2 regions of the Turicibacter faecis genome follow, and region 1 is predicted to be linked to the other one. Evidence: a T-box and tRNA genes for the amino acid it is inferred to sense, from the RefSeq annotation. Region 1 holds a T-box; the other holds one or more tRNA genes.
The links. The T-box of region 1 lies ahead of serS (serine--tRNA ligase). A T-box ahead of a tRNA ligase gene usually reads a tRNA of that ligase, here a tRNA-Ser.
Positions count from the first base shown of each region.

Region 2: it encodes a tRNA-Ser, which carries the amino acid that the T-box ahead of serS (serine--tRNA ligase) is inferred to sense. The anticodon was not compared.

Region 1 covers NZ_AP028127.1:2,385,849-2,390,926, reverse strand. Annotated here, with positions in the region: gene gyrA (DNA gyrase subunit A) at 1-2,507, shown strand, start outside; T-box leader at 2,607-2,837, shown strand; gene serS (serine--tRNA ligase) at 2,902-4,176, shown strand; gene AACH31_RS11595 (MBL fold metallo-hydrolase) at 4,304-5,078, shown strand, end outside.
Region 2 covers NZ_AP028127.1:2,115,448-2,120,525, reverse strand. Annotated here, with positions in the region: gene AACH31_RS10385 (MerR family transcriptional regulator) at 1-314, shown strand, start outside; gene AACH31_RS10380 (M20 metallopeptidase family protein) at 456-1,634, shown strand; gene AACH31_RS10375 (S66 peptidase family protein) at 1,656-2,555, shown strand; gene AACH31_RS10370 (thymidine kinase) at 2,707-3,306, shown strand; tRNA gene AACH31_RS10365 (tRNA-Ser) at 3,373-3,465, shown strand; gene AACH31_RS10360 (VanZ family protein) at 3,714-4,277, shown strand; gene feoB (ferrous iron transport protein B) at 4,323-5,078, opposite strand, start outside.

The DNA of each region.
Region 1 (5,078 bases):
TGTCTGGATATGACCAAGTAAAACCGCATAATATTGCTAAAGAAATGAGAACCTCTTTTATTGATTATGCGATGAGTGTTATCGTATCACGTGCTCTACCAGATGTTCGTGATGGATTGAAACCTGTTCATCGTCGAATTTTATATTCGATGAATGACTTAGGAATGCACAGTGATAAACCATATAAAAAGTCTGCCCGTATTGTTGGGGATGTTATCGCTAAGTACCATCCTCACGGCGATTCATCTGTTTATGATGCGATGGTACGTATGGCACAAGATTTTAGTTATCGTTATCCTTTAGTTGATGGGCATGGTAACTTTGGTTCGATTGATGGCGATGGAGCGGCCGCAATGCGTTATACTGAAGCGAGAATGTCGAAATTAGCAATGGAAATGATGCGGGATATTAATAAAAATACGATTGATTTCCAACCTAACTTTGATGGTGAGGAACAAGAACCTGTTGTGTTACCGGCAAGGTTTCCAAGTCTACTAGTTAATGGGACAACCGGGATAGCAGTCGGTATGGCCACGAATATTCCACCTCATAACCTATCGGAAGTTATTGATGGTTGTTTAGCTTATATGGACAATCCTGAAATTGATATTTTGGGTTTGATGCAGTTTATTAAGGGGCCTGATTTACCTACAGGTGCGCTAATTTTAGGTACGAAAGGAATTCGTTCAGCTTACGAAACAGGAAATGGATCAATTATGATTCGTTCTCAATGTGAAATCGTTGAAGGTCATGGTGGCAAATATTCTATTTTAGTAACTGAAATTCCTTATCAGGTTAATCGTGAACGTTTAATTGAGAAAATTGCTGAGTTAGTTAAGGAAAAGCGTTTAGATGGGATTACGGATTTACGAAATGAATCGAATCGTGAAGGAACACGTATTGTTATTGAATTGCGTAAAGATGTTAATCCACAGGTGATGTTAAACAATTTATTTAAGTTAACTCAATTACAGGTTTCCTACGGTATTAATATGTTAGCTTTAGTCGATGGGCAGCCTAAAGTATTGAACCTAAAAGAGATTATTTCAGAATATATTAAACATCAGGTAGAAGTTATTGTTCGTCGTACAAAATTCGACTTGGATAAGGCCGAAGATCGTGCTCATATTTTAGAAGGATTACGTATTGCTTTGGATCATATTGATCGAATTATTGCAATCATTCGTGGTTCTTCTAATGATGAAGAAGCGTTAAATTCATTAATGTCAGAATTCTCTTTATCGGAACGTCAAGGGAAAGCTATTTTAGAGATGCGCCTTCGCCGTTTAACAGGATTAGAACGAGGTAAAATAGAAGATGAATATCAAAATTTAGTCGTTTTAATTGCTGATTTAAAAGATATTTTGGCGAATGAATCACGTGTTCATGCAATCATTCGTGAAGAATTACTTGAAGTTAAGCAAAAACATGGTGATGAGCGTCGCACTCAGATTGTTCGGGGTTCTGATTTTGATATTGAAGATGAAGATCTAATTCCAGAGGAACAAGTTATTATCACCTTGACTAATAATGGATATATTAAACGTCAACCGATATCAACGTATCGATCTCAAAATCGTGGAGGTCGAGGGGTCCAAGGAATGGGGACGCATGATGATGATTATGTAAAAGAATTATTATCAACATCTACCCACGATCATTTACTGTTCTTTACAAGTAAGGGAAAAGTTTATCAGAAAAAGGCATATACGATTCCGGAATACGGGCGTACGGCTAAGGGATTACCTATTGTAAATATTATTGAAATCGCGCAGGATGAATACATTAGTGCAATTATCCCAGTTAAAGAATTTAATGATGATGAATTTTTATTCTTTGCTACACGATTTGGTGTCGTAAAACGTACTACTTTATCGGCCTTTGGACATATCCGAACGAATGGTCTTATTGCCCTATCGTTAAGGGAAGACGATGAACTTATCGGGGTAAGAAAAACATCTGGACAAGATGATATTATTATTGCTTCTAGTGGTGGAAAAGCTGTTTGGTTTGATGAGACTGAGGTTCGTCCAATGGGACGTACAGCAGCTGGTGTTCGAGGTATTTTCTTAGAGGAAGATGAAGTTGCAATTGGAATGGAAATGGTCACAACGGACCAAGAAATTCTTGTAGTAACAGAGAACGGATTTGGTAAACGAACTTCAATTAAAGAATATCGCAAAACAAAACGTGGTGGAAAAGGTGTTAAAACGTTAACTATCACGGATAAAAACGGAACATTAGTGGCCATGAAGGCTGTAAATGGGGATGAGGATCTAATAATTGTAACAAATAAAGGGGTTATTATCCGAACACCAATTCAACAAATTTCACAAACTGGCCGTGCAACACAAGGGGTAAAATTAATTCGACTAACTGATGAACAATTAGTGTCTAGTGTTGCAATTGTTGAACATGAGGAGTCTGACGAGTCACAACTAGTTAGTGAAGAAGTCCAAAAGGTTGCTGAAGGAGCAGAGTTAGACAATAAACCAGAGTCAGAATAGTAAAAAAGAAATAATTTGTGTTAAAGAGGTATATAATATAATACAATTAATATACTAATATTGACAAAAAAAGGTCTTAGTGCTATAGTACAATTAAATAAAAAAGCATTGATTAGGAGTAGTACTTTTTACTTTTATTGCCTAGAGAGTCAGTGGTCGGTGGAAACTGAACAGTAAGTAATAAGGAATCAACCTAGGAGTGGAATGAAGAAATTTAGTATTCATTCACGGTTTAACCGTTATCTTTACAAGTGGTTTTATCAAATGATTTGTTATGAATCTGTTGATAAGCAACTAGGGTGGCAACGCGGGTTAAGTCTCGTCCCTAAGTCAGGGGACGGGACTTTTTTGCGTTTGAACTAACTAATCAAATGAGCTTATAGGAGGAATATCGATGTTAGATTTAAAACGAGTAAGAGAAGATTTACAAGGCACGATTGAGCGTTTAGGGACACGCGGTGGTGATTTCAGTTATTTAAATAAAATCACTGAATTAGACGAGCAACGTAAAAATATTATTTTAGAGGTTGAACAATTAAAATCAAATCGTAATGAGGTATCAAAATTAATTGGTCAATATAAACGTGAAAAAAAGGATGCGTCTGAATTACTTGCACAAATGAATGGTGTTGGTGAAAAAGTTAAAGAATTAGATGAAAAATTACGTCAAATTGATGAAGAAATTAAAAATTTATTATTAATTACCCCAAATGTTCCATGTGGAACAATTGCTATTGGGAAAGATGAAAATGATAACGTAGAAATTCGTAAATATGGAGAGCCAACTCATTTTGATTTCGAACCAAAAGCTCACTGGGATTTAGTTACTGAGTTAGATATTATTGATTTTGAACGTGCTGGGAAAATCACGGGAAGTCGTTTTGCGGTTTATAAAGGATTAGGAGCGCGTTTAGAGCGTGCCTTAATTAGTTTTATGTTAGATTTACATACGGGAGATCATGGATATACGGAAATTTTACCTCCGGTTATTGTGAACCGTGCGAGTATGACAGGGACGGGACAATTACCTAAATTTGAAGAAGATGCGTTTAAGCTAGTAGATTCAGATTATTTCCTTATCCCAACAGCAGAGGTTCCGGTTACAAATTTACACCGCGATGAGATTCTAAATGGTGAACAGTTACCGATTAAATATACAGCTTATAGTCCATGTTTCCGTGCTGAGGCTGGATCAGCGGGACGAGATACACGAGGAATTATTCGTCAGCATCAATTTAATAAGGTAGAATTAGTGAAGTTTGTTAAGCCAGAAGATTCATATCAAGAGTTAGAAAGTTTAACGGCTAATGCTGAGAAAGTATTACAATTATTAGGGTTACCTTATCGAGTAATTGAGTTATGTACAGGAGATATTGGATTCTCGGCAGCAAAAACATATGATATTGAGGTTTGGTTGCCATCTTATCATGCGTATAAAGAGATTTCTTCTTGTTCAAATTTTGAAGATTTCCAAGCACGTCGCGCTAACATCAAGTTCCGTCGCGATGCGAAGGCTAAACCTGAATTTGTTCATACATTAAATGGTTCAGGTTTAGCAATTGGTCGTACGGTTGCCGCTATTATTGAAAATTATCAGCAAGCAGATGGAAGCATCGTAATTCCGGAAGCTTTACGTCCATATATGCGTAATCTTGAGGTAATTAAATAGAGATTAAAGGAGGAGCGAAAGCTCCTTTTTTTGAGGAAAAGAATGTTTTTAGCGTAGGACTAGATTAAACGGAATAAAAATGTTAAAATGAATCATTAAGAAAAATGTGTTGAAATCGGGTGATAGAATGAAAATCTGTGTGTTGTCAAGCGGCAGTGTAGGAAACGCGACAATTATAGAAACCGACCAAACGGCAATTTTAATAGATAATGGTTTATCTTTAAAAAAGTTACAGGAATTAATTAAACAAAGTGGTTTTGATGAAAATAAAATAGAGCATATTTTGATTACTCATGAACATAGTGATCATATTAAAGGTGTTGGTGTTTGTACACGAAAATGGAAGTTAAACGTATGTGCAACACAGAAGACAATTGAGGAAATGTATCGAAAAAAAATTATTAAACCTGATGTAGAACAAACGATGGCCGTCGAAAAAGATCAGTGGATACAGCTAGGCGATTTATCTGTGATGCCCTTCCGAATTTCTCATGATGCGGTTGATCCTGTTGGATATATGATTCAACAGGAAGATAAGAGACTGGTTTATGTGACTGATACAGGATATATTACAGGAGATATTTTAAAAACCCTCGGTAATGCGGATGTTTATATTATGGAGACGAATCATAATGTGGAGATGCTTCAGATGTGTAATCGTCCATGGGCTTTAAAGCAACGTATTTTAGATGACTGCGGCCATTTATCAAATGAAGATTCGGCTTATGCGATGAGTCAGTTAATCGGGGATAAAACAAAACATATTTATTTAGCCCATTTGAGTCAAGAGGCGAATTTACCTGATTTGGCTATGATGACGGTCCGACATGTGTTACGAGAAGAAAATATTAATTTGGATTGTTTAAATTTGTATATGACATATCCGATGCAACCATCTAAGG
Region 2 (5,078 bases), 270 kb from region 1:
AATTTAATAACTTAGATGAAAAATCATTTCATCAAATGAAGGACTTAGAGGAAGAGATTTTAGATAAGTTAGCTCACGCCATGGAATCGGGGAATCCTTGTGGACAACAAGGGTTAGAAGTCGCCCAACTTCATCGTCAATGGTTGGAGTATACGTGGTCAAGTTATAGTAAAGAGGCGCATGCTGGATTAGCAATGATGTATTTAGCGGATGAGCGATTTATTGCTTATTATGATCAGGCAGTTAAACAGGGAGCGACGACCTTTTTATCCGAGGCCATTCGATGTTATACTGGGCAACTAGAGCATAAATAATTTTTAATATGAGCGTAAAGTAGAAAATACAGCGGATATTTTCTACTTTTTTTATGTGGATAAAAGGATTATTTGGGTGTAATGTTTTGAAGGCTTCATTCATATAATGGAGTATCTTATCATAGATAAGGGGGATTTAGGATGTATCAAAAAGTAAAAGAAATGGTTGATACCATTTACCCACAACTTGTGGCTATTCGTCGTGATTTACATCAACATCCTGAACTAGGTTTGGAAGAATATCGAACTTCACAGATCGTCTTAGACTATTTGAATGAGTGGGGAATTACAGTTTCCCAATTGATTGGTGAAACTGCTATCGTGGGATTGATCGAAGGTGAATATGGGGATAAAACAATTGGATTAAGGGCAGATATGGATGCATTACCGATTGATGAAAAAACGGGGGCCTCATATGCTTCTTTAGTTCCTGGTAAAATGCATGCGTGTGGTCACGATGTGCATACGACTATTTTACTAGGAGCAGCCTATATTCTGAAACAATTACAACATGATTTTAAAGGGAATGTTAAATTATTTTTTCAACCTGCGGAGGAGACAGTAGGCGGTGCGAAACAGATGATTCAAGCGGGGTGCTTAGAACATCCACATGTGAATCACGTTCTCGGACTTCATGTTCGCCCAACTTTGAATGTTGGTGAGGTAGGCTTTCATTATGGGAAATGTCATGCGGCGAGCGATACGATTTTTTTAAACATTCATGGTAAACAGGCACATGGGGCTTACCCACAGGATGGAATTGACGCTATTTTAATTGCATCTCATGTTGTAACTGCATTACAGAGTTTAGTTAGTCGCAATCTTTCACCATTTGAGTCTGCAGTTTTAAGCTTAGGAATGATAGAAGGAGGAACAGCGGGGAATGTTGTTTGTGATCAAGTTAAAATTAGGGGGACATTAAGAACGCTTGATCAAACGACGCGTGCCTTCATGAAAAAACGTTTGACAGAAGTTGCGATTCATACCGCAGAGGCATTCGGAGGAATAGCTGATGTTTACTTAGAGGAAGGATACGCACCGCTTATTAATGCACATGCAATCACGGATGCAGTTGCTCATGTTGCTAAACAGGTCGTAGGGGACGACAATGTTATCATGATGGAACATCCGAGTCTAGGTGTCGAGGATTTTGCTTATTTTGCTGAGGCCGTCCCATCGTGTTTTTATAATTTAGGAACTGCAAATCCACAAAAGGGAATCCAGGGGATGTTACATGAAAATACATTTGATATTGATGAGGATGCAATCAAAGTAGGGGTTTGTTTGCAGGTTTTAGCGACACTTCATCTATTATCATAGTTAATAATTGGGGGAGAAAAGATGATTGAACCAAAACCATTAAAAAAGGGTGGAACGATAGCGATTGTGGCTCCAGCTGGGCCGCTTGATTCAGACATTATTTTTCAGGGGGAAGAATTGTTACAACGAATGGGGTTTGAAGTTATTGTGACTCCAAGTTGCTTTGAGCGAATTAATTATTTGGCGGGCCATTCAGATAAGGAGCGTGCTGAAGATATTATGATGATGTTCGCTGACGATGGAGTTGACGCTATTTTGTGTATGAGAGGTGGTTACGGATCAGCCCGAATTGTTCCGTATTTTAAAGACTTTAAATTTGAAAATTATCCAAAACCATTTATCGGATATAGCGATGTGACGTATTTACATCTATTCTTTAATCAATCTCACCAACTCATGACTTATCACGGACCGATGATTAAAGACCTACTTTTAAATGACGAATTGACAACCTGTCACTGTTTGGAAACAATTATGGGTGAGACAACTTTTGATATTATCGATGTTCCTTACTACAATGAGACCTTACGTCCTGTTTCTGGGACACTAGTGGGTGGAAATTTAACAATGATTTGTACGACATTGGGGACCCCCTATGAAATTGAAACGCGAGGGAAAATTTTATTTATCGAGGAAGTTGATGAACCGACCTATTCGGTGGATCGGCTATTAACGCAGTTAAGCCAGAGTGGGAAGTTGGAGGAAGCAGAAGGGATTATTTTAGGTGACTTTAACGTTCATGATAAAGAAGAAACACAACAATTACTTGAGCGCACCTTTAAAGATTATAAAAAGCCGGTGGCTCATCATATACCGAGTGGCCATTGTCGACCAATGATCACTTTACCAATGGGGGCTGAGGTGACCTTAATTCCTCACTTAAATCGCATCGCTATCCGTGGAAAAAAAACGTGTTTATAAGAGAACGAGATAAAATCTTCGTTGATTTTATCTCTTTTTTAATACCCGGGAAATAATTTGAAAATTAAAGGGACATCTTGAATCTTAAAGGCGAGGTTTGATATAATGGACAAGTTGCTTTAAAAGGAAGATGAAAGGTGGTTTTGATAAAATGTATGATATCAGACAGGAAGGCTGGGTAGAAGCCATTTGTGGTAGCATGTATGCTGGAAAGACTGAGGAGTTAATCCGTCGTTTAAAGCGTTTAGACTTTGCGCGACGTTCATATTGTTTATTTAAACCAGTTATTGATAATCGTTATAGTGATGATGAAGTCGTTTCACATAGTGGATTGAAAATGCCGTCAATTGCGATTGAGCATCCAATTGAGATTTTTGATTATATTAAAGAAGATACCTATGCTGTTGCTATTGATGAGGTTCAATTTTTCGGGGAAAATATTGTGGAGGTTATTGAACACTTAGCTGATCGTGGAATTCGTGTCATTGTAGCGGGATTAGATAAAGATTTCCGAGGGGAACCGTTTGGAAATATGCCAGCTTTATTAACGAAGGCTGAGTTTGTTACTAAATTAACTTCAATTTGTAGTGTATGTGGGGCATCAGCGACAAGATCACAACGATTAATCGATGGAAAACCTGCTTCGTACTTTGATCCTATTATTCAAGTAGGTGCGAAAGAGGCTTATGAACCTCGTTGTCGCCATTGCCATGAAGTAAAAGATCGCCCAACGACATTAAATTTAAAATAATAAAAAAAGTTTAGATAAAATGTTGACAATATGATTGTACGCATGTATAATTAATATTGTTGATACGGAGGAATACCCAAGTCCGGCTGAAGGGATCGGTCTTGAAAACCGACAGGGCGTGAAAGCGTCGCGGGGGTTCGAATCCCTCTTCCTCCGCCATAAAAAGATAATAATTCACACAAGTGTGTGATTTTTTTTTATTCTTTGTCGCAAACTATAAACGCTTAGTAGTAGGGTAAAAAAACCTTCACAATTAATTGTGAAGGTTTTTTGTTTAGAAAAATGAGCTAGACCATACAATAAGGGGGAATTTGCACGGTAAACTGACGATTTATGGAAAACATCAGGCATCGAGTCAATGGTAGGTAAAGTTGTCGTTTATAATTAGTTATAGGGAGGAAATTTATTTGGTTACAGCATTTTTTCCAACGATTATTTTATTGATAGGATACTTATTCTTTCTTGTCATGACGAAGAAGTATAAGAGTTATTCAAGACAAAAGCTAACACGGTTAACTCTTTTTGTTTGTTATGTGATTGCGCTGATTGGAATTGTATTTTTCCCATTTCCAATTCAGCGAGAATTAATTGAGGATAGTATTCGATATGGGATGGAGCAGTATCATAATTTCATTCCGTTTAGCACACTCCTTCGTTCGTTTAACGAAATGGGTGACATAGGAATTTTATCCCTGATGCATCTATTCTTAAATGTTTTATTATTTATCCCCCTTGGCTTTCTCGTCCCCATTATCTGGAGTAAAAAAATGAGCGTTCAATCTGTTGTTTGGTGCGGATTCTTCACGTCCTTGTGTGTTGAAGCGGTTCAATTTTTATTAAGTTTATCCTTAGGTTATGTCTATCGAAGTGCAGACGTGGATGATTTGATTTTAAATACTTTGGGAACATTTATGGGCTATCTGTTATTTAAATTCACCTATTATAAAAAAAGAAATCGATCGTGTCTATAAAGAGGAAACAAAAAGCCTTCTCGAAATCTGGAGAAGGCTTTTTGTTTATTTACGACAATTTGATATCTTTTTGCAACCGTTGCATCCGCAACCACATCCACCAGATGTCTGATTACGAATGAGCTTTTTAATAATTAAAAGGAAAATAACGAGTAAAATCAAGGAAATGACTAAGGTAGCTAAAGAAATTTGATGTCTTAATAAGAAAATTCCCCCTTGATAAATAATGAATGAAACAACATAAGCTAGACCAGTCTGATATAAAATAGCTGTTAATGTCCATTTCCACGACATCATTTCTCGTTTAATAGCGCCGATAGCAGCAAAACATGGAGCGGCTAGGAGTGTAAAGGCCATAAATGAGTAGGCGCTTAAGGGAGTGAAAAGAGTAGGTAAACTGTTTATTAATTCAGTCGACTCTTCCGTCATCGCATCACCAAGGCCAAATAAAATTCCGAAGGTAGCAACTACATTTTCTTTTGCTAAAAATCCTGTCATTGTTGCAACTGTTGCTTGCCAATTACCAAATCCAAGTGGAGCAAAAATAGGGGCAATTGCGTGACCGATAGAGGCTAAAATACTATCTCTTGCATCAACCATCTCGAATGACCAGTTAAAGGATTGTAAGAACCAAACGAAACCTGAGGCAACAAAAATAACAGTCCCAGCTTTATAGATAAATCCTTTTGCTCGATCCCACATATGTAACAACACATTTTTTAGTGCTGGCAGGTGATAAGGTGGCAGTTCCATCAGAAATGGAGTTGGATTCCCTTTGAATAAAGGAGTTTGTTTTAAAAG